3 regions of the Sinorhizobium sp. GQ132 genome follow, and region 3 is predicted to be linked to each of the others. Evidence: riboswitches for the same ligand, from Rfam matches in the RefSeq annotation. Region 3 holds a riboswitch; each other region holds the start of a gene.
The links. A riboswitch is a leader RNA that binds a small molecule or an ion and turns the genes downstream of it on or off. The one in region 3 is predicted to bind thiamine pyrophosphate.

Region 1 (9,741 bases), on a different contig from region 3:
CTTGCCCGTCGACCGTCAACAAAGAATGGCGAATACGCTCCTGCCGCAAATGCGGCAAGGCCTGAAGGAAAGTCCGACAGGCCGATAGAGAGCGCTCTGGCTGTTTCAGAAAAACGCAAAGGTTAGACCGATGAACATCATCCAGCAGCTGGAAGCCGAACAGGCCGCCAAGATCGCCGCAAAGCGCACCCTTCCCGAATTCTCCCCGGGCGACACCGTCCGCGTCAATGTACGCGTTGTCGAAGGCAACCGCACCCGCGTACAGGCTTACGAAGGCGTCTGCATCGCCCGCTCCGGCGGCGGCATCAACGAGAGCTTCACCGTTCGCAAGATTTCCTACGGTGAAGGCGTCGAGCGCGTATTTCCCGTCTACTCCCCGCTCGTCGAGAGCGTCGACGTGGTTCGCCGCGGTAAGGTGCGCCGCGCCAAGCTCTACTATCTGCGCGACCGCCGCGGCAAGTCGGCTCGTATCGTCGAGAACACCGGCACCCGCGCCCGCAAGCTGAACGACGCCGAGCGTCAGGCCGTTGTCGAGGAGAAGGCACGCATCGAGGCTGAAAAGGTCGCAGCCGCCCAGGCTCTGGCCGCCGAGAAGGCAGCAGCCGAAGCCGCTGAGGCAAAGGCGGCGGAAGAAGCAAAGGCTGCGGAAGCTGCAGCAGAATAAGTTTTCAACTCTTCGGAGTTGTGCGGAAAGGCGGCCCTCGGGCCGCCTTTCTTTTTGGTTATCGGCCGCTTGTGTTCCCCATAGATTTTATGACATTTTCTGTCGCCACAATCTGGGAGTTCCTCAATGACAATTCTTCGCCACGTGCTTGCAGGCATTGCCGCAGTTCTTGCCGTTCCATTCGCAGTCCCGGCGCCCGTTTTCGCCAGCGACCTGCCCGACCTCGGTGGCAAGACGGTCGTCGTGGTGACGGAGAACGCCTATCCGCCGCTGCAGTTCGTCGATCCGAAATCCGGTCAGGCCATCGGTTGGGAATATGACGCGATGAACGAAATCGCCAAGCGCTTGAATTTCAAGGTCGAGTATCAGAACACGAGCTGGGACGCGATGATCCAGGCGGTTTCCGACAGTCAATACCAGATCGGCATGACCGGAATCACCATCAAGGACGACCGCAAGGAGAAGGTCGATTTTTCGGATCCCTATATGCGCTCGCAGCAGTTCATGCTGGTGCGCGGCGACGAGACCCGGTTCGACGACGCCAAGAGCTTCGCCGCGCTCGAAAGCGGTCTGGTCGGCGCCCAGCCCGGCACTTCGCCTTTCTACACGGCCGTCTACGAGGTTCTCGACGGCAACGAGCAGAACCCGCGCATCAAGCTGTTTGAAACCTTCGGTGCGACGGTGCAGGCGCTGAAGGCCGGCGACGTCGATCTGGTCTTGACCGACAGTGTCGCGGCCAAGGGGTATGTCGAATCCTCCGACGGCCAGCTCAAGGTGGTCGGCGAGCCGCTCGGCACCGAGGATTTCGGCTTCATCTTCCCGAAGGGATCGGAACTCGTGGCGCCGGTCAATGCCGCCATAAAGGCGCTCAAGGAGGACGGCACCTTCGACGCGCTCAACAAGAAGTGGTTCCTCGACTACAAGATGGGCGGCTGACCGCGGAACGGGATAAACACATGGGCGGTTTTCCGCCCATGTCCCGCTTCCCCTTATTGGAATTGCAATGACGCCGATCCAATCATCCGACGCTTCCGGGAAGGGCGATTATCCCTGGTGGCTTATTGCCCTTCTCGTGATCGCTGCGGCACTGGCCGTGGTCATCGCCGCCAATGATATCTTCACGCAGGTGTTCACCGTCGTCCTGAAGGGGTTGGGCGTCACCGTTTTCGTCACTCTCGTCGGTTTCGTGCTCGCAACGGTGCTCGGCCTCGGCGTGGCCCTGATGGCACTTTCCGAGCACGTGGTCCTGCGTCAGATCGCGCGCTTCTATACGGAAGTCATCCGCGGCGTACCGATTCTCGTGCTGCTGTTCTATATCGCCTTCGTCGGCGCGCCTGCGCTGGTGACGATCGCGAATTTCCTGTCGGCGCCGCTGATTTCGGCGGGCTGGATCGAGCCGTTCGTCGTTCGCGACGTGTCGCTGATGTGGCGGGCAATCATGGCACTGATGATCGGCTACTCGGCCTTCATCGCCGAAGTCTTCCGCGCCGGCATCCAGTCGGTCGACAAGGGCCAGGTGGAGGCGGCAAAGGCGCTCGGGCTCTCCCGCTACCAGCGCTTTCGCCTCGTCGTCTTTCCGCAGGCGATACGCGTCATCCTGCCGCCGCTCGGCAACGACTTCGTGGCAATGGTGAAGGATTCCTCCCTCGTCTCGGTGCTCGGCGTCGCCGACATTACCCAGATGGGCAAGGTCTATGCCTCGGGTTCCTTCCGCTTTTTCGAGACCTATTCCATCGTCGCCTATGTCTATCTCGTGCTGACGATAGGACTGTCGCTGGCCCTTCGGGCGGTCGAGCGGCGGTTGAGGCGGTCGCAAGTCCGGTAGGCAGAAGGGGTACCGCACCTCCGACGCTGCCGTCACAGTTCCGCCCGCTCAGCCCTCGATCTCCTCGCGCAGCATTTCCAGTTCGAGCCATTCCTCTTCCATGCGCGTGAGGTCCGTCCTGAGCTTCTCGAGCTCGGCGGCGAGCCTGGCAAAGCCGTTCGGGTCGCGCGAGAATAGGTCGGGATCCGCCATCTTCTCTTCTCGCTTCGCGATCTCCGCCTCCGATCTGGCAATCTCCTTCGGCAGGTTCTCGAGTGCGAATTTCTGCTTGAAGGAGAGCTTGGCCTTCGCCTTCTGAGGTTCGCTCGGCAAGGGGGAGGCGCCGCTCGATCTGGCCTTTTCGGCTTTTTCGTTCCGGCGCCTTTCCTCGACTGCGCCGCGGCGCTGCGCCATCATGTCGGAGTAGCCGCCGGCATATTCGATCCAGCGACCATCGGGCGCCTCCGGGTTGGCCGGCGCGATGGTCGAGGTCACGGTCCGGTCGAGGAAATCGCGGTCGTGGCTGACCAGGATCACCGTTCCGGAAAATCCGGCAACGATCTCCTGCAGCAGATCCAGCGTCTCGATATCGAGATCGTTGGTCGGTTCGTCGAGGATCAGGAGGTTGGTCGGGCGTGCCAGGATGCGGGCGAGCATGAGACGCGCGCGTTCGCCGCCGGACAGATCGCGGATGGGCGTTCGCGCCTGCTCCGGCTGGAAGAGGAATTCCTTCATGTAGCCGGTGACATGGCGCTGCTCGCCATTGACGAGGAGGGTCTCGCCGCGCCCGTCGGTCAGATAATGCGCCAGCGTCTCGTCGAGGTTCAGTTCCTCGCGTTTCTGGTCGAGCGTGGCGATCTCCAAATTGGTGCCCAGTTTGACGCTGCCCGTGTCCGGCGCGAGCTGACCGGTCAGGAGCTTCAGCAGCGTCGTCTTGCCGGCGCCGTTCGGCCCGACGAGGCCGATGCGGTCGCCGCGGTGGACACGGATCGAGAACGCCGCGACGATCGTGCGATCGCCATAGGCCTTGGTGATCTTTTCCGCCTCGATGACGAGCTTGCCCGATTCCCTGGCGTCGGCAACGGTGGCCTGGACCGTACCCTGCGGCCCCTTGTGCCCGCGATGGCGGGCGCGCATGTCCTGCAGCTCCCCGAGCCGACGCATGTTGCGCTTGCGCCTTGCGGTCACGCCGTAGCGCAGCCAGTGCTCTTCGCGCTCGATCGCCTTACCGAGCTTGTGCTGCTCGAGCTCTTCCGCCTCCAGCACCTCGTCGCGCCAGGCCTCGAAATGCGCAAAGCCGCGATCGAGGCGGCGCGATTGGCCGCGGTCCAGCCAGACCGTCGCCGTCGATACCTTTTCGAGGAAGCGACGGTCGTGCGAGATCAGCACCAGCGCCGAACGGCTGCGGACGAGCTCGTCTTCCAGCCATTCGATCGTCGGCAGATCGAGATGGTTCGTCGGCTCGTCGAGAAGCAGAATGTCGGGCTCCGGCGCAAGCACACGGGCAAGGGCGGCACGACGTGCCTCGCCGCCGGAAAGGCGCGTCGGCTCTTCCTCCCCGGTCAGCCCCAGATGCTGCAGCAGGTAGGCGACCCGGTAGGGATCGTCGCCTGGCCCGAGGCCGGCTTCGGCATAGGCCTGAACCGTATCGAAGCCGTCGAAGTCGGGCGCCTGGTGCAGATAGCGGATCGTCACCGATGGATGCCGGAAGATCTCGCCCGACTGGGGTTCTGCAATTCCGGCGGCGATCTTCATCAGCGTCGATTTGCCCGAACCATTGCGGCCTACGAGGCAGATGCGATCGCCGGGCTCGACCTGCAGGCCCGCACCCGCAAGCAGCGGCGTGCCGCCGAAGGTCAGTAGAATGTCGTCAAGCTTCAGGATGGGAGGCGCCAAGGCATCAGGCTCCGGAAAGATCATAGGGGCGGGCGAGAACGACGGCCCGGCCGGATTTCAGGGTCAGGCGGACCGTGCCATCCGCGATGTTCGAAATGGTGCGCGACGAGCCGAAGGGCAAATGAAAATCCTTCAGCGGGTAGCGCACGTTCTCGATCGAAAGACCGTCAAGATCGGCAAAGCCGAGGATCGAGAAGAGGCTGCCTTTCGGCAGCTCGATCTCCTGCGAGCCGGGCAGCAGCGGATAGGCCTCCTCCTCGCCGGAGGTCATCATCACCGCAACGCCGCTCTGGGCAAGCGCGACGGTACCGAGGAGATGCAGGAAAGCATGGTCGCTGCGCGCGCCGCCGAGTCCGCCCGCGAAGACGAGCGAGGTCGCGCCACGCTCGAGGGCTGCCTCGACGGCGATCTCCCCGTCGGTCGCGTTCTTGGCAGCTGGATGGCGTTCGCGCGGGACGCCGGCAAACTCCGCCAGAAGCGCCTCATCCGTGGAATCGAAATCGCCGACCCAGAGATCGGGAACGATCCCCAGCGTCCTTGCATGGCGCATGCCGCCGTCGGCGGCGACGAAGCGGCTGCCTTCGAGCTGTCGAGCGAGCCGGTCTGTCGGCGTCAGCGCGCCGCCGAGCAGGATGGTGAAGGGTGATCGGGTCATGGCAGAAGCCCATAGCGCAAAGCAGCGGCGAAGGAAAAGGGCTCCGGCTGCTGTTTTGCGAACGCATGCTGCGCGGATCAGGTTCCGGACGCCGGATCCCCGGGAAAGAGCATGCCGTCGTAGATGCCGGGCGTCGACCCGGCGATCTCCACCGCACCCACCGCACGGGCATAGAATTCGGCAGGGCCGACGCCGCCGATGATCGCATATGCATAGCCGGCGGCGCGCATGGATAGCAGGCTTTCGACGAGCAGGGCCTCGCCGATGCCCTTGCCGCGCATAGTCGCGTCGACTCCGGTCGGACCGAAGAAGCCGAGCGCGGTTACGTCATGGCAGGCAAAGCCCACGATCCGGTCCCGATGGTGAGCGACATGGATGCGCGCCGGCGTCGAGGAGAAGGCGGTTTCGGCCTCGCCGGCCCACCCGGTCCCGAAGCGCTCCTCGATCCAGGGAATGACGGCCCGCCGCTCGGCCGCAAGCGCCCGGCGGATGCGGATGTCGGGGTCGAGACGCGATGGGCGGCCCTCGGGCAAGGCATAGAGGCGGACGAGCATGTCTGGCATGAAATTGTCTCCGCTTTCGGCGAACAAACTGCGCCGGCAATTGTTTGACTTTTAATAGCGCGGCTGACGCGGACGGCAAACGCCCCTGCTGAAACTCAGCTTGCCTAAGCCGTCGCCGGAAGCTAAATCTCTTGCTGCTCTAACGGGGTGCCCTGGTCGGCTTTTGCGACCGTGGCTGAGAGGCTTCGAGCCAACCCGCGGAACCTGATCCGGCTCATACCGGCGGAGGGATTAGAAGCGATCGGACCGATACGCGCTTTTCCCATGCAGCAACAACAAAGGGAGAGGTGCCAGAATGTCCAATTCACTCCATCGAAAGATCCTTGGCCGGCTTGCGATCGCCGCAGCTTCGATCGCGGTATTTTCCGTGAGCGCGGCGGCCGCGGAAAAAACCCTGACGGTCTATACCTATGAGAGCTTCATCACCGAATGGGGGCCGGGCGCCAAGGTGGCGGAAGCGTTCGAGAAGACCTGCGACTGCAAGGTCGACTATGTAGGCGTTGCCGACGGGGTCGAACTCCTGACGCGGCTGAAGCTCGAAGGTCAGGGATCCAAGGCCGACATCGTACTCGGTCTCGACACCAATCTGGTGGCGGAGGCGAAAGCGACCGGCTTCTTCGCGCCGCACGGCGCCGATACCGCCTCCGTCAAGGTCCCGGGCGGCTTCTCCGACGACACCTTCATACCGTATGACTACGGCCATTTCGCCGTTGTCTACGACACCGAGACGCTGAAGGATCCACCGAAGAGCCTCAAGGAACTGGTCGAGGGCGATCCGTCGCAGAAGATCGTCATCGAGGACCCGCGGACCTCAACCCCCGGCCTCGGCCTCCTGCTGTGGGTGAAGTCGGTCTATGGCGACCAGGCCGGCCAGGCCTGGGCGAAGCTCAAGGACCGCGTCCTGACGGTCACGCCGGGCTGGTCGGAAGCCTATGGCCTCTTCACGAAGGGCGAGGCCCCGATGGTTCTCTCCTACACGACCTCGCCCGCCTATCACATGGTGGCGGAAAACACCGAGCGCTACCAGGCGGCCCCCTTCGCCGAAGGCCATTATATCCAGATCGAAGTCGCCGCATTGACGAAGAACGCGAAGGACCCGGAGCTCGCGCGGAACTTCCTGACCTTCATGATCGGTCCGGAATTCCAGTCGATCATCCCGACGACCAACTGGATGATGCCGGTGACCGCGACCAAGGAGCCGCTGCCGGAAGCCTTCAGCAAGCTCGTCGACCCGCAAAAGACGCTCCTCATTCCCTCCGAGGAGGTCGCCGCCAACCGCAAGGCCTGGGTCGACGAATGGCTGGCCGCCATGAGCCGGAACTGAGGCCGGATTGTCCGGCACGAAGGAAAGCAAGATGACAATCGCCGCCGGGGCCTTCGCCTTCGGCGGCATCCTGCTTTTCGTCGGCCTCGCCGGCGCGGCACTGCTTGCCCAGTCGGTCGGCAGCGCCGGCGCCGGTCCGCTTTTCGATGCCTATATCTGGCGCATCACACGCTTCACGCTGCTGCAGGCCAGCCTCTCGACGCTTCTTGCCATCCTTTTCGCGATACCGGTGGCCCGGGCACTTGCCCGCCAGGCTTCGTTCCCCGGCCGCATCTGGGTGCTGCGGCTTCTGGCGCTGCCACTCGGCCTGCCGGCGATCGTCGCCGCACTCGGGCTGATCGAAATCTGGGGCCGGCAGGGGCTCTTGAACAGGGTGCTTTCGGCAGGCGGGCTGGAGCAGCCGGTCAGCATCTATGGCCTCTCCGGCATTCTCATTGCCCATGTCTTCTTCAACATGCCGCTCGCCGCACGCTTGATGCTTGCCGGCATCGAGCGCATTCCGGCCGAATACTGGCGCAGCTGCGCCAATCTCGGCATGGGTTCCTTCGCCACCTTTCGCTTCATAGAGTGGCCGGTGATCCGTGGATTGCTTCCCGGCATCGCCGGGCTCATCTTCATGCTCTGCGCCACCAGCTTCACGCTCGTGCTGACGCTTGGCGGGGGGCCGGCCGCGAGCACGCTCGAAGTGGCGATCTACCAGGCGCTGCGCTTCGACTTCGACCCGCCGCGGGCGATCGCCCTTTCGGCGCTTCAGGTCGCCCTTACCGGAGCGCTGCTTCTCGTCTTGAAATTGATCGCGCCGCCGCCGCTGGAGGGAGAGACGAGCGGCAGTGCCATCCGGCGTTTCGACGGCGCGAGCGGTCTGTCGCGGCTTGCCGACCGCATCTGGCTGGTGCTCGCCGTCGTCCTCATCGGCCTGCCCTTTGCGGCTATCGCCTATAGTGGATCGAAGGCCGACCTCGTCCGTCTCGTGAACGAGCCGGCATTCCGTCGGGCGCTCGCCATGAGCGCGACGATCGCCCTTGTCTCCGCCACGATTTCGGTCGTCATCGCGGCGCTGATGATCCGTACCGAACGCCTCGCGCTGGCGCGCCGGCGCCCGGGGCCGGCGGCTCGCCTCTTTGCCGGAGGGATCGGCGCAAGCACCTCCTTCATACTGCTCGTGCCTCCCGTCGTGCTCGGCGCCGGATGGTTCCTGCTCCTGAGGCCGTTCGGCGACGTCGCCCGTTTCGCGCCGGCCGTCGTCGTCGCCATCAATGCGCTGATGGCGCTTCCCTTCGTTCACCGGGTGCTGGCGCCGGCCATGGCGACGCATGCCGCTCGCACCGCGCGCCTTGCCGCGAGCCTCGGCATCGGGGGCTTCCACCGCCTGCTGTGGATCGACTGGCCGGGTCTGCGCAAACCTCTCTTCGTCGCCTTTTCCTTTGCCATGGCCCTCTCGCTCGGCGATCTGGGAGCCGTCGCTCTTTTCGGCTCCGAGGACATGGTAACCCTCCCTTATCTGCTCTATAGCCGGATGGGCAGCTATCGCACCGCGGATGCGGCCGGACTGGCGCTGGTTCTCGGCCTTCTCTGCCTTGTCCTGACGGTGCTCGGCACGGCGGGAGAGGAGAGGCGGCCGGAGGGTAAATACACATGAGTTCCACCGCTCTCGCCGTAAAGGGCATCGAGATAAGCTTCGAAACAACGACGCTCGCCTTCGACTGCACGGTTCCCGCGGAGCGGATCGTCGCCGTGGCCGGCGCCTCCGGCTCGGGCAAGTCGACGCTCTTCAACGTCATCGCCGGCTTCGAGCAACCGGAGCGCGGGGAAGTCCGCATCTTCGGCGAGGAAATGACCGGTCGCCCGCCTGCGGAACGGCCGGTATCGATCATATTTCAGGAACATAACCTCTTCGCACATCTCGACGCCGCCACCAATGTCGGCTTTGGCATCAGCCCGGCGCTGCGACTGGATGCGGCCGACCGCATGAAGGTGGAGGACGCACTGGCCCGTGTCGGGCTCGCCGGCTTTGGCAAGCGGCTGCCGCCGACGCTTTCAGGCGGCGAACGCCAGAGGGTCGCGCTCGCCCGCGCCTTCGTACGGCACCGCCCGATCCTCCTGCTCGACGAGCCTTTCGCTGCGCTCGACCCAGGCATGCGCGCCGAGATGCGGACACTCATCAGCGATCTGCACGAGGAGGAAGGCAACACGATACTGATGATCACGCATCATCCCGATGACGTGAGGGCGCTCGCCGACAGCGTTCTTTTCCTCGACCGGGGCCGGATTGTCGCCCATGATGAAGTCGATCGGTTTCTCAAGCGCCGCGACATCACGGCCATCAACCGGTTCCTCGGCAAGGAGGGATGACGAACTGTTCGCGGCGACCGATCCGACGCCGGACGAACTAAATTCGCCGGACGCCACAATTTGACCGCCGCGCCGTGCGAGGCGCGGGAGACACCAGCGGGTATCTCGCAAAATTCGCGCATCCGTTGCTGCGATACCACGGGGCAACTATTTCTACTGGGGTCGGCTAGGCAGGCGGCGCTGAAATCGGATACAGCAGAATCCTGGCTGAAACACCCGCGCCGGTGCGCCGCATCCGGCTGAAAAAGTAGGACTTTTCGCCGATTGCGATGAATGGCTTCGAGCCGCGGGTCGCGCCGGCGGATGGGGACGGGCTGAGGCATGATAAGGCAGGCAGTCATGAATGGCTGGTTTCCGCGGCGGCATGGAGCCGTTCGCGCACGAGCGCTGGTCGCATTGGCTGCCACGACGCTGCTGGCTGGCTGCCAATCCGTGATCGAGCAGACCTACGAGCCCACCGTTTCGCCATCCTCCAATCCGCAG
Region 2 (9,741 bases), 390 kb from region 3:
CGGCAAGCGTGATGAAGCCGGCGCCCGTAATGCCGGCCGCACCCTTCGAGCTCAGCATCGCGACGAGGAGCAGCAGGATCTGGTCGCCGTATGAGAGCGGCGTATCGGTCGCCTGGGCGATGAACAGGGCCGCAAGCGTCATGTAGATGTTGGTGCCGTCCAGGTTGAAGGAATAGCCGGTCGGAATGACCAGACCCACGACAGAGCGCTTGCAGCCGGCCTTCTCCATCTTGTTCATGAGGCCCGGAAGCGCCGCCTCCGAGGAAGACGTCCCGAGCACCAGCAGCAGCTCCTCCTTGATGTAGCGGATGAGCGAGAGGATCGAGAAGCCGTTATAGCGTGCGACCGCGCCGAGCACGATGAAGACGAAGAGAAACGACGTCAGATAGAAGGTGCCGATCAGCATGGCGAGATTGGCGATCGAGGCGATGCCGTACTTGCCGATGGTGAAGGCCATGGCGCCGAAGGCGCCGATCGGGGCGGCCTTCATGAGGATCGAAACGAGCCGGAAGATCGGAAGCGTCAGCGCCTGCAGGAAATCGACGACGGGCTCGGCTTTCTTGCCGACGATCGCCAGCGAAATACCGAAGAGCACCGAGATGAACAGGACCTGCAGGATGTCGCCCTCGGCGAAGGCGCCGACGAGCGTCGTCGGGATGATGTTCATCAGGAAGCCGGTGATCGACTGCTCGTGTGCCTTCTCGGCATAGGTCGCGACCGCCTTGGCGTCCAGCGAGGCCGGATCGATATGCATTCCCGCGCCTGGCTGAACCACGTTTGCGACGACGAGGCCGACGAGAAGGGCAAGGGTGGAGAAGGCGAGAAAGTAGATCATCGCCTTGCCGGCCACGCGGCCGACCTTGGCGAGATCGGTCATGCCGGCAATGCCTGTCGCGACCGTCAGGAAGATCACCGGCGCGATGATCATCTTCACGAGCCTGATGAAGGCGTCGCCGAGCGGTTTGAGCTCCGTGCCGATGTCCGGATAGAAATGCCCGAGCAGGATGCCTGCGGCGATCGCCGCCAGCACCTGGACATAGAGATGGCGGTAAAGAGGTGTCTTGCCGCGGACCTCCGCGGAATGTTCGATGATCATGATGTCCTCCACGTGGCAGGCCCAGTCCGGCAACATGCCGGGCCTCCCGGGCCGCTTTCCGAAGATCGACAGCAATGGCTGCCTTGTGGAGCTGGTGAGCAACATGCGTGCCAGTTTGCCGCGGAGGCCGATGCGATTGAATTCATGAGATTTTTGGGAGCGTCGCACGCTTGCTGTTCGTGGATATGTGCGGATTTCCGCACAGACACGCTGGCGCGCTGAGCGAAATCATGCACAATGCTCGCATGGCCAAACTTCCTGCAGATGCGAGCGATCCGCGTGCGCTTCGCAGCCGGGCCCGACGGTCCTGGCTGGTTTTCGCGGCAGTCGCGCTCGTCCTTCTGGCGGCCGGCCTTCTTCTTGCGCGAGACTACGGCCGGTCGCAGGCGCTCGCCGGCCTTGCCGGCCAGAGCCGGATCGACGCCAGCCTGAAAGCCTCGCTTCTTCGGGCAGTCGTGGAACGGCAGCGCGCCCTGCCGCTTGTCCTCGCCGACGACGCAGCCATTCGTGGCGCATTGATTTCGCCGGACAGGCAGTCGCTCGACCGTATCAACCGCAAGCTCGAGGCCTTGGCGACAAGTGCCGAAGCCGCGGTCATCTATCTGATCGACCGGAGCGGCGTGGCCGTCGCGGCCAGCAATTGGCAGGAGCCGACGAGCTTCGTCGGTAACGACTATGCCTTCCGCGATTATTTTCGGCTCGCCGTGCGCGACGGCATGGCCGAACACTTCGCCTTGGGCACGGTCAGCAAGCGGCCCGGGCTTTATATTTCCCGGCGCGTCGACGGGCCCCGCGGTCCGCTGGGGGTGATCGTCGCCAAGCTCGAATTCGACGGGGTCGAGGCGGATTGGCAGGTCTCCGGCAAGCCGGCCTATGTCACCGACCGGCGCGGCATCGTCCTCATCACCAGCCTGCCCTCCTGGCGCTTCATGACGACGAAGCCGATCCCCGAAGACCGGCTCGCACCCATCCGCGAAAGCCTGCAGTTCGGCGATGCACCGCTGCTGCCGCTGCCTTTCCGGAAGATCGAAGCGCGGCCCGATGGCTCCTCCACGCTGGACGCCCTGCTGCCGGGCGACTCCAACGCAACCTTCCTGCGCGTGGAAACCATGGTGCCGTCGACGAACTGGCGGCTCGAGCAGTTGTCGCCGCTGAAGGCGCCGCTTGCGGCGGGTGCGCGGGAAGCGCAGCTCCTCACCCTTGCCACGCTCGTACCGCTTCTCGCACTTGCCGCATTGCTCCTGCGCCGTCGCCAGGTCGTCGCCATGCGCAGCGCCGAGGAGCGGCTGGCCCGCAATGCGCTTGAGGCGAGCGTCGAGGAGCGGACGCGCGACCTGCGCATGGCGCGCGACCGTCTCGAATCCGAGATCGCCGACCACCGGCAGACCACCGAGAAGCTCCAGGCCGTGCAGCAGGACCTCGTCCAGGCGAACCGACTGGCGATCCTCGGCCAGGTCGCGGCCGGGGTTGCCCATGAGATCAACCAGCCGGTCGCCACCATCCGCGCCTATGCCGATAATGCCCGCACCTTTCTCGACCGTGGCCAGAGCTCCACCGCCGCCGAGAACATGGAAAGCATTGCCGAACTTACCGATCGGGTCGGCGCCATCACCGACGAACTGCGCCGCTTCGCCCGCAAGGGCCATTTCGCCGCCGGGCCGACCGCGATGAAGGAGGTCGTCGAGGGTGCGCTCATGCTGCTCCGAAGCCGTTTTGCCGGACGGATGGACGCAATACGCATCGATCTGCCGCCCGATGACCTCCAGGCACTCGGCAACCGCATCCGGCTGGAGCAGGTCTTGATCAACCTTCTGCAGAATGCGCTGGAAGCGATCGGCGACAGCGAGAACGGCGCGATCCGAGTGCGCTGCGAGGACGTGGCCGGCGGTATCGCGCTGACCGTCGCCGACAATGGCCCGGGGATTGCGGCCGATGTCCGCGAAGAGCTGTTCACGCCGTTCAACACTTCGAAGGAAGACGGGTTGGGCCTCGGTCTCGCGATCTCCAAGGAGATCGTCTCCGACTATGGCGGCACGATCGAGGTCGAGAGCGGTCCCTCCGGAACGATATTTACCGTCAATCTCAAGAAGGCCTGAGCGATGAGCGCCGCCCCATCCGTGTTCCTGATCGATGACGACCGCGATCTGCGCAAGGCGATGCAGCAGACGCTCGAGCTTGCGGGCTTCACCGTCTCGTCCTTTGCCAGCGCGACGGAGGCGCTCTCCGAACTTTCCGCCGACTTCGCGGGCGTCGTCATCAGCGATATCCGCATGCCGGGCATGGACGGGCTCGCCCTTTTCCGCAAGGTTCTGGCGCTCGATCCGGACCTGCCGATGATCCTTGTCACAGGACACGGCGACATACCGATGGCGGTGCAGGCGATCCAGGACGGCGCCTATGACTTCATCGCCAAGCCGTTTGCCGCCGACCGTCTTGTCCAGAGCGCCCGGCGCGCAGAGGAGAAACGGCGGCTCGTCATGGAGAACCGGGCGCTGCGCCGCGCGGCCGAAGCCGCCTCCGAAGGACTGCCGCTGATCGGCCAGACGCCGGCCATGGAGCGGCTTCGCCAGACCTTGAAACACATCGCCGACACCGATGTCGATGTGCTGGTCGCCGGCGAGACGGGCAGCGGCAAGGAGGTGGTCGCCACGCTGCTGCACCAATGGAGCCGACGCAGGACCGGCAACTTCGTCGCACTGAATTGCGGCGCTCTGCCGGAAACGGTCATCGAAAGCGAGCTCTTCGGCCACGAGCCCGGCGCCTTTACCGGCGCCGTCAAGAAGCGGGTCGGCAGGATCGAGCATGCGAACGGCGGCACCCTCTTCCTCGACGAGATCGAGGCGATGCCGCCGGCAACCCAGGTGAAGATGCTGCGCGTGCTGCAAGGACGCGAGATCACCCCGCTCGGCACCAACCTGACCCGTCCCGTCGACATCCGCGTCGTCGCCGCAGCCAAGGTCGACCTCGGCGATCCGGCCGCGCGCGGCGATTTCCGCGAAGATCTCTATTACCGGCTGAATGTCGTGACGCTCTCGATCCCGCCCTTGCGCGAACGGCGCGACGACATCCCACTCCTCTTCTCCCATTTCCTGGCCCGCGCCTCGGAACGCTTCGGCCGCGACGTGCCCGCGATCTCGGCTGCCATGCGCGCCTACCTGGCCACGCATTCCTGGCCGGGCAATGTGCGCGAGCTTTCGCACTTCGCCGAACGGGTCGCGCTGGGGGTGGAGGGAAACCTGGGAGCCCCGGCCGCAACGCCCGCCTCAAGCAGAGCAACCCTGCCGGAAAGATTGGAACGCTACGAGGCCGATATCCTCAAGCAGGCTCTCACGGCGCACCGCGGCGACGTCAAGGAGACCCTCCAAGCCCTCGGAATCCCCCGCAAGACTTTTTACGACAAGCTGCAGCGCCATGGGATCAATCGGGCGGATTTTATCGACCGTGCAGGCGCGAAGAGTGGCGACGCGTAGGTGGACAGTTTTGCCCACGCTCTAACCCTTCCCCGTTCAACCTGCGTTGAACCAGGGAGTAGACTTAGGCGGCGCTTGGAGCCCTCTTCGCCCCGCTTGCGGTGAGAAGGCCGCTATTCCGCCGTCGCCTCGAAGTCGACCCTGTCGAGAAGCAGAAGCGGATTTTGCGAAGCAACCGCGAATTCGAGCGCACCTATGCCGCTGGCGGATTTGGCCTTGGCCGTCAGCGTGAATGTCCCCGGTTTCGCGATGAACCGCGAAACTGCATCCATCACGTTCCGCAGCCGAGGCTCCTGCGCGGCAAATTGCTGCAGCATCACCGACGCCGTCATTTCCAGCATACCGCGTGCCTGATCCTCCGTCATGCCGTTTTGTTCGGCATAGACCTGTATCCCTTTGGCGGTGAAGCCCTTGTCCTCGATCTTCAGGCTTGCTTCCCGCGCGGTGAGGCCGAACAACGCCGCCTGCGCCTTGGCCGCGTCGCCCGAAAAGAAGTCGCCGCTCACGCCTCCCAGAAGGCCGGAGAGGGAAAAGCGGCCGATATCCTTTCCGCTCGTGGAAATATCCTTGATGACCAGAGTCTCGTTCGCTTCGTCCCAGGCGGCTTCGAGGTTGGAGGAGAGGACCAATTCGTTGAAGCCCAGCTTGCGAAGCTTGGCGAGAGTCTCGTCCTGCGTATGCTCCGGGATTTGAAGGGCGAAGTCCTGGTATCCGGCGCGGACGTCAGTCGGAATGCCGTTTCGCGGTTTCGCGAGCGCCAGCTCGTATCCCTTCATCGTGAAGCGGATGCGTTGCGGCCGATCGCCCTCTCCAGCATCCGGAGTGTCGTTGTATTCGTCCCAGTCTTCCACGCCGGTGCTCGAGTCAGGCAGATCGGCATCGATTCCCGCCACGCGGAACGTTCCGAACTCCGGCAGCAGCGTCGTGAAAGGGAAGTTCTCATGCTGCCCATCCTGCAGAGCGACGAACTTCTTCAGCGCTTCCACGCTGGGATCCCAGGAAAAGCCCGAAATGCTTGCTTCGGAGACTTTGACGTAGTCCGCGCCCTCCGCCATCGAGAAGCCATTCACCGACGCGTCAAGCTTCCGGCCATCCAGCTCGAGCGCGAGGCGATCCACCGCAAGCCTGATCCTCTCGCCCTCTTCACCATCCTTGTCCGGCGCGTCGATCTTCAGACCCAGCATTTCCATGTCGGCCTTCCTCGTCAAATCGGCGACCGACAGAATCCGGGCGAAATAGTCTTGACGCTCCGCCACGGGCAGATCCTCGGGCGACGAGACCGAGTTGAGCTTCTCTAGAGTCTCGCGAAGCGGCTCGTCCAGCATCCGCATGCTTACGCCGCTGCTGCGAACCTCGTCATAGCCGAAGCTCGCCTCGCCATCCGAGAAGGCTATATCCTTGATCGAGAATGGCCCATAGACAGGCCTTGCCTGCTCGTCGCCCGGCCCGGCTTTTTCAGTATAGATGCGGGCCAGATAGGCGGCATCGACGTCCTGCCCCGTCATGGCTCCGAGGGAGCCCGTCAGCCGCCTCTTCTCGCCGCCCTCTCCATCGGAGGCGCCTATGCCGGCTTCGAAGCTCGCACCACTCGCCGAATAGCGCGCGATGCGGCCATCCACGATACCTTCCGAGACCACGTTCTTGTAGACCAGCTTCTGCTCGCTACCGGCAACCGTCTGCGTGATGATCACCTCAGGGGCGGCGACGCTCTTTGCCGTAAAAAGCGCCAACTGTTTCGGCAGCGAAAGATCGCTTCCCGCGCCGAACATTTGCGCCAGCGTGTCGCGACCGAACTCCGCCTGCTCGACGATCACCTTCGGCACGGCGATCTTGCCCGGGCGCATATCGAGGTCCACGCCGCTGACCTCGAGCATGCCGTCCAGGAACAGGATCCTGGGCCGCCCGTCGATCGCGGCGACGCGAAGTTCGGATCCTTCCTTCAGCGGCAGCGTCAGGTCGCGCAGGTGAATGCGCCCGAAGAAGTCCGCTTCGACCGTGCCCACTCTGCCGCCCCGTTCGGCGATCAGCCTGCTCACGCTCTTTTCGACAGCGATCTTGTAACCGGTCGCGCCTGCGGCCGCGATTGCGATGACCGCAACAGCCGCCCAAAGCGCCTTGCGTCCCCTTTTCATGGTCCCCGTCTCCGCCTGCCCCAAGACCTTCACCCCTTTTCGCTATGCGCATCATGGCGCTTCAGACTCGGACGGTAAGTAGATTTAGAACTTTGCATTTGCAAGCATGGCGCGAGCCCTGCGCACGGGATTTAGCCGGTGCAAAAACCATCTTGACGCCGCGGCGATAACCGTCCCTAATTGCGCCATTCACCAGGGGGGTCCCGGCAAGGGGCTGAGATACTGCTAGCGCGCGCAGTGACCCGTTGAACCTGATCCAGTTCATACTGGCGTAGGGACGGTGCAGACGTGCAGCAGCCAGGATTCCGTTTACCGGCAATTCATCGGCGATACGTCTTTTCATCCTTCCGGCTTCAGAACTGGGTCTCCAACGCGAAAACATTGGAGCCTCAAGATGAATCTAATCAAGCCTCTCGCCGCTGCGCCCTCGGTCACGCAAGGACCGCTCCCGGCATCCCGCAAGGTTTACAAGCCGGGCGAGATCCACACGGACATCCGCGTGCCGATGCGCGAGATCGCGCTGCATCCGACCTCCGGCGAGCCGCCGGTGACTGTTTACGATTCCTCCGGCCCCTACACGGTCGAAAACGTGGATATCCGCATCGACGCGGGCCTGCCGCGCCTTCGCAGCGACTGGGTTCTCAAGCGCGGCGATGTCGAGAGCTACGACGGCCGTGCGGTGAAGGCCGAAGACAATGGCTTTGCGACCGGTGAAAGGCTGACGCCGGAATTCCCGATTCGTCACCAACCGCTCAAGGCTAAGCCGGGAAAAGCGGTAACCCAGCTCGCCTATGCCCGCGCCGGCATCGTCACGCCGGAAATGGAGTTCATCGCCATCCGCGAAAATCTCGGCCGGAAGGCCGCGAAGGAGGCGCTCGCCCGAGACGGCGAAAGCTTCGGTGCCTCGGTCCCCGATTTCGTGACGCCGGAATTCGTGCGCCAGGAAGTGGCGAGCGGCCGCGCCATCATTCCGGCCAATATTAACCACCCGGAAGCCGAGCCGATGATCATCGGCCGCAACTTCCTGGTGAAGATCAACGCGAATATCGGCAATTCCGCCGTCACCTCATCGATGGCCGAGGAGGTCGAGAAGATGGTCTGGGCGACGCGCTGGGGCGCCGACACGGTCATGGACCTTTCCACCGGCCGCAACATTCACAACATCCGCGAATGGATCATCCGCAATTCGCCGGTACCGATCGGCACCGTGCCGCTCTACCAGGCGCTGGAAAAGGTAAACGGCATCGCCGAGGATCTTTCCTGGGAGGTCTTCCGCGACACGCTGATCGAGCAGGCGGAACAGGGCGTCGACTATTTCACCATCCATGCCGGGGTCAGGCTTCACTATATCCCGCTCACCGTGGATCGCGTCACGGGCATCGTTTCGCGCGGCGGCTCGATCATGGCGAAGTGGTGCCTGCATCACCACCGCGAGAGCTTCCTCTACGAGCATTTCGAGGAGATCTGCGACATCTGCCGCGCCTATGACGTTTCCTTCTCGCTCGGCGACGGCCTGCGTCCCGGCTCCATCGCCGACGCCAACGACCGGGCCCAGTTCGCCGAGCTCGAAACGCTCGGCGAACTGACGAAGATCGCCTGGGCCAAGGATTGCCAGGTGATGATCGAAGGGCCGGGCCATGTGCCCATGCACAAGATCAAGGAGAACATGGACAAGCAGCTCGCCGTCTGCGGAGAAGCGCCCTTCTATACGCTCGGGCCGCTCACCACCGATATCGCGCCCGGCTACGACCACATTACGTCAGGCATTGGCGCGGCTATGATCGGCTGGTTCGGCACCGCCATGCTTTGCTACGTGACGCCGAAGGAACATCTGGGCCTGCCCGACCGCAACGACGTCAAGACCGGCGTGATCACCTACAAGATCGCCGCTCATGCCGCCGATCTCGCCAAAGGACACCCGGCCGCCCGAACCCGCGACGACGCGCTGTCGCGAGCCCGCTTCGAGTTCCGCTGGGAGGATCAGTTCAACCTCTCGCTCGACCCCGAGACCGCGCGCAATTTCCACGACGAGACGCTGCCGAAGGAGGCGCACAAGGTCGCGCATTTCTGCTCCATGTGCGGACCTAAATTCTGTTCGATGCGGATTTCCCACGATATCCGCGCCGAGGCGCAGAAGGAGGGCCTCGAGGCAATGGCCGCCAGATATCGCGACGGCGGCGACCTCTATATGCCGGTCGATGAAAGCAAGGCCGCGCCCGCTGGAGAATGAGATGCGCGTGCTGATCAGAGGGGCCGGCGTCGCCGGCCTCACCGCCGCCCATGAACTTCTCGGGCGCGGCGCCGCAGTGACGATCATGGAAAATGCCGCCGGCTTTACCGGGGCCGCTTCCTGGTATGCGGGCGGCATGCTCGCTCCCTGGTGCGAGCGCGAAAGTGCCGAGGAAACCGTCCTGAGGCTGGGGATCGGCGCCGCCGACTGGTGGGAAGCCGCGCTCCCTGCCGGTTCCGTGCATCGCAACGGCACGCTCGTCGTTGCGCAACCCCGTGACGGAGCCGAACTCAAACGCTTCGCCTCCCGCACCTCCGGCTTCCGCTCGCTCGATGCAGAGGAGATCACAGCGCTGGAGCCGGCTCTCGCCGGCCGTTTCCGGCAGGCGCTGTTCTTTCCGCAGGAGGCGCATCTCGACCCGCGCCGGGCACTCTCGGCGCTCCGGCAAGGGCTGACGGCACGCGGCGCGGTATTCGCCGGCGAGGACATGGACGATCGCGATTTCGCGCTCACCGTCGATTGCACCGGCGCGTCAAGGATCGGCGAGATCGACGGGCTACGCGGGGTGCGCGGCGAGATGGCCTATCTGCAGACGGACGAGGTGACGCTCTCGCGCCCCGTGCGCGTGCTGCATCCCCGCATCCCGCTCTATATCGTCCCACGCGGCGGCGGGCTCTTCATGTGTGGCGCGACGATGATCGAGAGCGACGACGCCGGCCCGATCACCACCCGCTCGCTGATGGAACTGCTGAACGCCGCCTATGCGCTCCATCCGGCTTTCGCCGAAGCGCGCCTGATCGAGACCGGCACGGG
Region 3 (9,741 bases):
TCCATGTCGAAGGATCGCGCTACGATTATGTCTACCGCACGCCCGGCGGCGAATACTGTCTCGTGGCAGCAAGTGAGAACGTGAAACTCATTCCGCGGGCCTGTCTCGGTGATCTGGCCGTTTCCGGCAAATGGGACAGGGACCGGTCCACCGACGTTTCCTTCACGCTCTCGGGCGAGGGGACATTCGAGGGCGATGTCGATTTCTTTCGCGCCCTCCCGCCGCCGAAAAGCCCCGGCAGCTTCGAGGTGGCGCATGCAGCCGTCGCAGCCGAGTTCAGCGCCTGGTATCGATCGATCCCGGCGGGTGTCCCCGGACAGGAGGAAGCGCAACGCCTCGCGGCCTATCTCCTCTGGGCGAATACCGTGCCGGCCGAAGGCGTTCTGACCCGGCCGGCGATCTACATGTCGAAAAACGCCATGATCAACATCTGGAGCTGGGACAATGCCTTTTCGGCACTTGGCGTGGCCGGCTTCGACGAAGAGCTCGCCTTCGACCAGTTCGCAGCGATCTTCGACCATCAGGACGCTTCCGGCCTGCTGCCGGACTACGTGAACGACCGCGAAGCGCTCTTCGCCTTCACCAAGCCCCCGGTTCACGGCTGGGCCGTGTCCTGCCTGGCGCGCGAAAATCCCGCCTTCCTGACACCGGAGCGACGGGCCTATCTGCGCGATGCGATCGGCAGGCAGGTCTCCTACTGGCTGACCCACGGCCGCGCGGGCGGCGGCGTGCTGCCGAGCTACTTCCACGGCAATGACAGCGGCTGGGACAATGCGAGTTTCTTTGCCGAAGGCGGCCCGGTTCTGTCACCCGACCTTCCGGTCTTCCTCATCCTGGCCTGCGAGGCGCTTGCCAACCTGCTGGAGGACGATACGGAAAAGGCAGCCCGATGGCTTCGCACCGCAGACGAACTTCAAGCGCTCCTCGTCGGCACGCTCTGGACCGGCGAGACCTTTGCCGCGCGTCTTGCCGCCGACCCAAAACGAATTCTCCCTGGGGATAGTCTGATCCAGTTCATGCCGCTGCTGCTGGGCTCCCGCTTGCCCGGAACGATGTGCCGCCAGCTCGTCGCCCGGCTGGTGGAAGGCGCATTCATCACCGATTGGGGCCCGGCGACGGAGAGCCCTCGGAGTTCCTATTACGAGGACGATGGCTATTGGCGCGGGCCTATCTGGGCGCCGACGACCTATCTCCTCTGGGACGGACTGCGCCGCCAGGGGGAGCGTGCATTGGCCCGGGAAATCGCGCAGAGGTTCTGTGCACTTGCCAATGCACACGGTATGGCCGAAAACTTCGACGCGCGCTCGGGCAGGGGCCTTCGGGATCGGGCATTCGCCTGGACGTCCGCAGTCTACCTGCTGCTGGCGCAATCCCTCCGCGACAAAACCGGTGAAGAGTTGAAGCCGTCATGCAGCGACCGACCATAAAGACGATAGCGCGGGAGACGGGACTGTCGATTGCGACGGTCTCCAAGGCTCTGAAGCATTCTCCGCAGGTTCGCCCGGAGACGAGGGCCATCGTGCTCGATGCGGCCGAGCGCGTGGGCTACGAGCTCAATCTTCATGGCGTGCAGCTGCGCACCGGCAAGACCTATCAGGTTGCCGCCATCATGACGGCGCCAGGCCCGAAGGAAAACGAATGGGAGGGCGTGGAATATGCGCAGCTCCTCAGCGGTATTTCCTGGGCGCTGGAAGAAAGCCCCTATCGCGTCTCGCTCTACGCCGTGCGCGACTTCGAGGAAAGCCAGGAAACGATCAGGCAGATCGTTGCGATGAAGAAGGCCGACGGCATCATCATTTCGGGCACGCGCGCCGACGATCCGCGTATCCGGTTGATGCAGGAAGCGGAGTTCCCCTTCGTGACCTACGGCATGAGCATCCACAATGCGCCGCACGCCTATGTCGACGCCGACAACGCACAGATGATCCGCCTGTCCATGGCGCGGCTGATCGAGCGTGGCCACAGGCGCATCGCGCTGCTCAATCCGAAAGAGCAGTTCACCTACGGTGTCGTTCGCCTGGAAAGCTATCGCAAAGCGCTCGAAGAGGCAGGCCTGTCCTACGATGCCGCGCTCGTCGCTCATGGTCGGCTGACGCCCGCATTCGGCAGGGAGAATGTGGTGGCCATGTCTGCGCTCGCCGATCCTCCCACCGCCTATATCTGTGCCAACGAAGCTACTGCGCTCGGCGCCTTTTCCGGCTTCCATGCGCGCGGGCTGGTGCATGGGCGTGACGCGGTCATCAATGCGACCGACGACCTGAACGTCAGCCAGTATTTCGCACCGCCGATCACGAGCTACTACCTGCCGATCGGCGAGCCGAGCGCGCTGCTCGGCAAATTCATCCTGCGGCGGATGGAGGGAGAGCCGCCTGAAGCCCTGCAGACGCTCCTGATGCCGGACCTCATCGAGCGCTCGGACGACCGACTGAGGCCGAAGCTATGAGCGACCAATCCGCCATTGAGGTCGCCGGTTAATACAAACGTTTAATTTCGCTCCGGCCGTGTCGCGCCTGCTCGCCATGTGCGTCCGCCGCCGATCCAGAAAAACGACAAAGGACTTTACCTTGCACATGCCGCTGACGAGCCCCAATCGCTTCAACTCCGACCTTCGGACGCCTGACAAGCTCGAACTCGGCGTGTGCTACTACCCCGAACAATGGCCGCCCGAGAAATGGGCGGAAGACGCCGGGCGGATGGTTGAGCTCGGCCTCTCCTGGGTCCGCATCGGCGAATTCGCCTGGGCGAAGATAGAGCCGCGGTCGGGCGAATTTCATTGGGAATGGCTGGACGAAGCGATCGACGTTCTGGGCAAGGCCGGCCTCAAGGTCATCCTCGGCACGCCGACGGCGGCCCCGCCGAAATGGCTCGTGGACCGCTATCCCGACATTCTGCCGGTGGATGCGACGGGGACGGTGCGTAAATTCGGCGCGCGACGCCACTATTGCTTCTCGAGCCGGCGCTACCGCTCCGAGGCGGCGCGCATCACCGAGGCGATGGCGCGCCGGTATGGCGAACACATCTATGTCCATGCCTGGCAGACGGACAATGAATATGGCGACCACGACACGATCTACAGCTATTCCGCCGAAGCGGTCAGGGCGTTCCGCCTGTGGCTGGCCGAACGCTACGGCTCGATCGACGAACTGAACCGCGCCTGGGGCACGGCGTTCTGGTCGATGAACTACAACAGCTTTGAGGAAATCGATCTGCCGAACAGCCTGGTGGAGGAGCCGAGCCCGACCCACGGTGTTGATTTCATCCGTTTCTCTTCAGATCAGGTGAAGAGCTTCAACAAGGTCCAGGTCGATATTATCCGGGCGCATTCGCCCGGCCGTCCGGTGACGCACAACTTCATGTCGCAGAATACCGATTTCGACCATTACTCCGTCGGCGAGGACATCGACATTGCCTCCTGGGACGTCTACCCGATGGGCGGCCTGCTCAACGGGCGGCTCGCAGCGAAGGACAAGGAGCATTATCTCCGGGTGGGGGATCCCGACCAGCCGGCCTTCAACCACGACCTCTACCGAGCCGTCGGCCGCGGCCGCGTCTGGGTCATGGAGCAGCAGCCGGGGCCTGTGAACTGGGCGGCGCACAACCAGTCGCCGGCCGACGGCATGGTTCGGCTCTGGACCTGGCTCGCCTATGCCCATGGGGTCGACATGGTCTCTTATTTCCGCTGGCGCCAGGCGCCTTTCGCGCAGGAACAGTTTCACGCGGGCCTCCTTCTTCCAAACAGCGAGGCGGATCAGGGCTATCTTGAAGTCGCCGAAGTCGTCGCGGAAATGAAGCGCCTGCCCGGGGGAGAGGTGCGTGGCAAGGCGCAAGTCGCGATCCTTCTCGACTACGAATCGCGCTGGGCGACACGCGTCCTGCCGCAGGGGCGGAGCTATTCCGCTTCGGCGGTTGCGCTCGATTGGTATTCGACGGCGGCTCGTCTGGGCGTCGATGTGGATTTCATAGGCCAGCACTCGGACCTCGACGGATACAAGCTGATCCTCGCGCCGGATCTCGTCATTGCCGAGGAGGCTTTCGTCGAGCGGCTCGCGCGAGCGGACGCCAAGGTGGTCTTCGGCGCGCGCAGCGGCAGCAAGACGAAGGACATGCACATCCCCGAGGGACTGCCGCCGGGACCGCTGGCGAAGCTCATCGATATCAGCGTCTCGCGGGTCGAGTCGCTGCCGGAGTTTCATAGCGAGACCGTTCTCTACGGCAACGAGGCTTATCAGGCGGCCGGCTGGCGCGAGACGGTAAGGACGAACGAGACCGTTTTCGCAAGCTTCGACGGGGAGTATCGCAACGGCGCTCCGGCGCTCGTCGGCAACGACAAGGCACGCTATCTGGCCGTTGCGGCCAACGGCGCATTGCTCGACAAGGTGATCGGCGACGCGCTCGGCTGGGCTGGACTGGAAAGCCTGCCCGACCTCGGCGATCTTCGCGTGACGCGCCGCGGCAATCTCCGTTTCGCCTTCAATTTCGGCCGGATCCCCGCGGAGGTGCCCGCAGGGCCCTCGGCCGAGTTCTACCTGGGCGGCCGCACGCTGAAACCCGTCGATGTTGCGATCTGGAGGGAATGAACCCCGAGCATCGATGTAGCCGACCTTCAGGCAAGGTCACATCGTCGTGAGCTTGGACTGTACTTGATGACTTGTCGTGCCATTCGCCCTAGGTCGAACGCATGACCATGCTCGTTGTTACGTTCCTTGCGCTCTTCGGTTTCCACTCGGCGGCAGCCGCGCAGGATCAGTCCGTCACCACCTTGCTGACGGCCCTGGCGACCAGAGAAGAGTTGAACCCGCTGAAGACCGTGGTCGTTGCCAGGGACGGGGAGACGATTGCCGAGAAGGGTTATCGCGGCCACACGCCCTCGGAGTCGACCAACATCAAGTCGGCGTCGAAATCGATCGTATCCGCACTTGTGGGCATCGCGATCGGCAAGGGTCTGCTCGACGGCCCGGAGCAGAAGATCGCGCCGCTCCTGAAGGAAGACCTCCCGTCGCAGGCCGACCCCCGGATCAACGACATCACCATCGGCAACCTGCTTTCGATGCAAGCGGGACTGGGGCGCATGTCCGGACCGAATTACGGCCGCTGGGTGTCGAGCCGCAACTGGGTTCGTTTCGCACTGGCACAGCCCTTCGACGACGAGCCCGGAGGTCGGATGCTTTATTCGACCGCCTCGACCCATCTGCTCTCGGCAATACTGACCAAGGTCGGCGGCAAGTCGACACTGGCGCTTGCGCGCGAATGGCTCGGTCCTGTCGAGGGTTTCCGGATCGGCGCCTGGGAGCGGGATCCCCAGGGCATCTATCTCGGGGGCAACCAGATGGCGATGAGCGCGCGATCGCTGCTTGCCTTCGGTGAGCTCTATCGCAACCGCGGCCGCACCGCGGACGGACGGCAGGTCGTCCCGGCCGATTGGGTGGAGCTTTCCTGGCAGCCGCGCACGGCCTCCCGTTTTACCGGCGACGGCTACGGATATGGCTGGTTCACGCGCCGGATCGGCGACGAGGATGTGTATTACGCTTGGGGCTATGGCGGCCAGATGCTCTACATAGTGCCGTCCCTTGACCTGACCGTGGTCATGACGTCGGATGAAAGCGGCCCCTCGGCACGCAACGGCTATCGCGACGCTCTGCACGGGGTTCTGGCGGAGATCATCTCCATCGCCAAAGCGGATTGAGGCAGATGGTTCTGCTCTGTGCGCGTTAAACAACCATGTTAGCAAAAAGCGCCAAGGGCGCGTCAACCTTGATGAATTGACGCGCCTGATCGACTGACTCTTGGCGGCGGGTTTGCTTAGGCCGTCGGCTGCTTCGTCTTCCGGAGATAGGGAAGCACGGTGTCGAACGACCCGAAACGCTGCACGGCGTCCTCGTTGGAGACGGCGGCCGTGATGATGACGTCCTCGCCCTGCTGCCAGTTCGCGGGTGTTGCCACCTGATGCTTGGCGGTGAGCTGGATCGAGTCGATGGCGCGCAGGATCTCGTTGAAGTTGCGGCCGGTGGTCATCGGATAGGTGAGGATCAGCTTGATCTTCTTGTCGGGGCCGATGACGTAGACCGAACGCACGGTGGCGTTATCCGCAGGCGTCCGGCCCTCGGACGTCTCTCCGGCGCCGGCCGGCAGCATGTCGTAGAGCTTTGCCACCTTCAGATCGCGGTCGCCGATCAGCGGGTAGTCGACCTCGAAGCCGGTCGCGACCTTGATGTCGTTCTTCCACTTGGTGTGACTTTCGACCGGGTCGACCGAAATGCCGATGATCTTGACGCCGCGCTTGCGGAACTCCGGCTCGATGCCGGCCATGGCGCCGAGTTCCGTGGTGCAGACGGGAGTAAAGTTCTTCGGATGGGAGAAAAGGACAGCCCAGCCGTCGCCGATCCATTCATGGAAATTGATCGTGCCCTGCGTTGTCTCGGCGGTGAAATCAGGGGCGGTATCGTTGATGCGCAGACTCATGGCGTGTTCCCTCCTGTACGACGAAATTTTGCTAAGAATAACGCAATCGCCGCCGTTTTCGAGGAGGAAACGAGCGATTGACGGCGGCAGAAGGAATGACTGCATCATAGGTGGCCAGGCTGCGGGTATATTTTTGCCGGCTGGCCTAAAAGTCAGGTCTTACAAGCCTTTGCGCGGGTGCGTTGACATCGCTTTGCCACAGCCGCATAGATAGCGCATTCCGAGGGGAGCACCAGACGGTGCTGAGATGGCGTTGAGCCGGACCCTTGAACCTGATCCGGGTCATGCCGGCGTAGGAACGGAAAGAAGGCCGCCAGCGGCAAGTTCGCCTTTTCATCGCCTTTCCTGGATCTCCGTGATGTTCCGTCTGGAGATCGATCGATGACGTCCACTGCCGTACCGCTCGCAAGCATCATCTGCCCTCGTGCGAAGGAGGCCTGGGCATGACGGCGATTGCTCTCACCATCGCCGGCTCGGACTCCGGCGGCGGCGCCGGTATTCAGGCGGACCTCAAGACGTTTTCGGCGCTCGGCGTTTACGGCGCCAGCGTCATCACTGCGATCACGGCCCAGAACACCAGGGGCGTGACGGCCGTCGAGGATGTCTCCGCTGAAATCGTGTCGGCGCAGATGGACGCCGTCTTCTCCGATCTCGACGTGAAGGCCGTCAAGATCGGCATGGTCTCGCGTCGGGAAACGATCGCCGCCATTGCCGATGGATTGCGCCGGTCCGGAAAACGGGCCGTCGTGGATCCGGTCATGGTTGCGACCTCCGGCGACGCGTTGCTTCGGCCGGATGCCGTTACGGCGCTCATCGAAGAGCTGTTGCCGCTGGCGCTCGTCGCCACGCCCAATCTAGCCGAGGCCGCGCTGATGACCGGGCGCGCAATCGCCGAGGACGAGGCGGAGATGGCGCGCCAGGCGGAAGCGATCATGCGGACCGGCGCATATGCGGTTCTGGTCAAGGGCGGGCACCTGAAGGGCCGGAAGGCCACAGACCTCTTCTTCGACGGCGACACTCTTGTCCGCCTTCCCGCCGCGCGGATCGAGACGCGCAACGACCACGGCACCGGCTGCACCCTGTCGGCAGCCATTGCCGCCGGCCTTGCGAAAGGCTTGCCGCTGGTCGAAGCGGTGAGTGCCGCCAAGTCCTATCTGCATGCCGCAATCTTCGCGGCCGACCGCCTGGAGATAGGTCAGGGGCGCGGTCCGGTCCATCATTTCCACCGGTGGTGGGAAGATTGACTGCCGGGTGACGGCTCGGGGAGCTGAAGTGCCTCGCTATCGCCACTGTTGTTCAGCAGCATGACGGCGTCCATGGCTTCGATTGGCAATCGGTTCTCGCGATATGCATTTTCTTACCCGCCGGCTGGAGGCTTTCAACCGTGACGACCTGCCGGATTGGCGGCGGTCGCCTGGCAGGGTGCGGCGTTGTCTTTCGATGCTGCCGTCGCTGGTCGAATATTCGCTTTTCTATGCGCTGGCACTCGTTGCCCTTACGGCGGTCATCGCGCTAATGGCAGCCGCTTGGATCGTCGATCGCCGCAAGGTCTGACGGCGAAGGGCGAAAAGGCCGCGCACAGGTGGCGCGGCCGCGGTCGCCTCAAGCGGCGTTGTTTTCCGTAATCGTATTCTCGACGTAATATTTGCCGTAGCGGTGGCGGTATTTCTCCGCCCCGTCGAAGTCGCTGTATTTGCCGAGTTCGTTCATGTCCGTCTTGTTGAGGATGACGCCCAGCACCTTCGAGTTGATCAATGGTTCCGAGTTGAGCAGATCGCGTACGAGCCGCGAAGGCGTCCTTCCCCACTCGACCACGAAGAGAATACCGTCGGCAAGCGGCGCGAAAGCCTTGGCGTCGACGACGGGGGCGAGTGCGGCAAGATCGACGACGACGTAGTCGAAGGCGTTGCGGGCGTTCTCGATGAGGTTCGCCATGGCCGGGGAGGCGAGCAGTTCATTGCTCTGATGCCGCTGATGCGATGCGCCGCCGGCCGGAAGGATTGCGAGCTTGGTGCGCTGGTCCACCTTGATTCCGGCGGGCCAGGTGGCTTCTCCGGTCAGCGTTTCGACGAGCCCGGTGCGCGGGGCGGGCGTGATCATCTGAGTCAGTCCCGGCTTGCGTATATCGGCATCGATGAGCAGGGTCCGCTTGCCGCTCGCCGCCAGAAGTGCGGCGAAGTTCGCGGCAATGATCGACTTTCCCTCGTCCGGAAGGGCCGATGCAATGGCGATCACGCGGCTTTCGCTGCCGGCGAGCATCTGGTCGCAGGCAAGCTTGGCGTTGCGGAAGGTCTCCGCAAAGGTCGAACGCGGCGCATCGACGACGATGCGCGAAAGTCGTTGGAACGGCATCGTGTCGTCCACAGCTTCGTCGTGTCTTTTTACCGAGCCGAAATGCGCATGGACCAGTTGTGCCTTCTTCTTCATGCGCGTTCCGAGCAGCGGGACGTAGCCGAGCGAGCGATGGCCGAGGAGCGAGCGGATGTCGCCTTCCAGGCGGAAAGTCCGTTCGCGGAATTCGAGGAAGGCCGCGTAAGCCCCGCCGACCATCATGCCGAGCACGGCCGAAAGCGCGAGAGTCATCGTTTTCTTGGGGCTCGACGGCGACACGGGCACGCCGGCCTCGGAGATGACGCGCGCCTTGGCGATCGGGAAGGATTGCTGCTGCGTCGCCTGTTCGTAGCGGCCGAGATAGGATTCGTAGAGCGTCTTCAGAGCCGCTGCCTTCTGTTCGAGCTCCCTTAATTGAACGAGTTGCTCGCTGGCGTCGGAGGTCTTGCCGGCAATGCCCTGGATGCTCTTCCTGAGCGATGCCTCGCGCGACTGCGCGACCTCGTATTCGTTCTTGTAGCTTGCAGTGAGTTGCTGCAGTTCCTGGTAGATCTGCCGCGCGACATCCTCCTGCTCGGCGCGGAGCGATACGGCCTGCGGGTGGTCGGCGCCGAAATTATCCGAGACTTCCCGCTCGCGCTTGCCGACGGTGAGATAGCGGGTCCTAAGGTCACGGATCACCGAATTGTCACCCTCCTTTGAGGAAATGGTGGCGTTCTTGACCGCGTTCTCCGGTCCCTGGTCGACGATCGACTTGTACTGGTTGTAACGGGCCGACGCACTTGCCGTATCGGCCTGGGCGACGATGAGCTGGCTGTTGAGATCGGCCATCTGCTGCTCGGACATCAGCTCGCCGCGTGCAGCCGTCAGACCGTTCTCGGCCCTGAAATGCGCGACTTCGAGCGCGGCGGCCTGCGAGCGCTGCTGAAGATCCGTAAGCCGTTCCTGCAG

Region 1: linked by a shared signal. The riboswitch ahead of thiB (thiamine ABC transporter substrate binding subunit) and the one ahead of thiD (bifunctional hydroxymethylpyrimidine kinase/phosphomethylpyrimidine kinase) in region 3 are both predicted to bind thiamine pyrophosphate.
Region 2: linked by a shared signal. The riboswitch ahead of thiC (phosphomethylpyrimidine synthase ThiC) and the one ahead of thiD (bifunctional hydroxymethylpyrimidine kinase/phosphomethylpyrimidine kinase) in region 3 are both predicted to bind thiamine pyrophosphate.

What each region holds. Positions count from the first base shown of each region.
Region 1 covers NZ_JCAXDX010000008.1:84,783-94,523, forward strand. Annotated here, with positions in the region: gene rplS (50S ribosomal protein L19) at 131-664, shown strand; gene AC6CIG_RS20455 (basic amino acid ABC transporter substrate-binding protein) at 791-1,600, shown strand; gene AC6CIG_RS20460 (amino acid ABC transporter permease) at 1,668-2,489, shown strand; gene AC6CIG_RS20465 (ABC-F family ATP-binding cassette domain-containing protein) at 2,538-4,364, opposite strand; gene AC6CIG_RS20470 (thiamine diphosphokinase) at 4,369-5,019, opposite strand; gene AC6CIG_RS20475 (GNAT family N-acetyltransferase) at 5,097-5,582, opposite strand; TPP riboswitch at 5,716-5,830, shown strand; gene thiB (thiamine ABC transporter substrate binding subunit) at 5,878-6,906, shown strand; gene thiP (thiamine/thiamine pyrophosphate ABC transporter permease ThiP) at 6,914-8,545, shown strand; gene thiQ (thiamine ABC transporter ATP-binding protein) at 8,542-9,258, shown strand; gene AC6CIG_RS20495 (M48 family metalloprotease) at 9,580-9,741, shown strand, end outside.
Region 2 covers NZ_JCAXDX010000001.1:617,088-626,828, forward strand. Annotated here, with positions in the region: gene AC6CIG_RS02815 (dicarboxylate/amino acid:cation symporter) at 1-1,096, opposite strand, end outside; gene AC6CIG_RS02820 (sensor histidine kinase) at 1,327-3,192, shown strand; gene dctD (C4-dicarboxylate transport transcriptional regulatory protein DctD) at 3,196-4,566, shown strand; gene AC6CIG_RS02830 (aq_1923 C-terminal domain) at 4,680-6,722, opposite strand; TPP riboswitch at 6,883-6,994, shown strand; gene thiC (phosphomethylpyrimidine synthase ThiC) at 7,093-8,928, shown strand; gene thiO (glycine oxidase ThiO) at 8,930-9,741, shown strand, end outside.
Region 3 covers NZ_JCAXDX010000001.1:222,364-232,104, reverse strand. Annotated here, with positions in the region: gene AC6CIG_RS00990 (amylo-alpha-1,6-glucosidase) at 1-1,427, shown strand, start outside; gene AC6CIG_RS00985 (LacI family DNA-binding transcriptional regulator) at 1,409-2,443, shown strand; gene AC6CIG_RS00980 (beta-galactosidase) at 2,565-4,577, shown strand; gene AC6CIG_RS00975 (serine hydrolase domain-containing protein) at 4,679-5,683, shown strand; gene AC6CIG_RS00970 (peroxiredoxin) at 5,800-6,459, opposite strand; TPP riboswitch at 6,673-6,775, shown strand; gene thiD (bifunctional hydroxymethylpyrimidine kinase/phosphomethylpyrimidine kinase) at 6,903-7,703, shown strand; gene AC6CIG_RS00960 (hypothetical protein) at 7,807-8,013, shown strand; gene exoP (succinoglycan biosynthesis transport protein ExoP) at 8,062-9,741, opposite strand, start outside.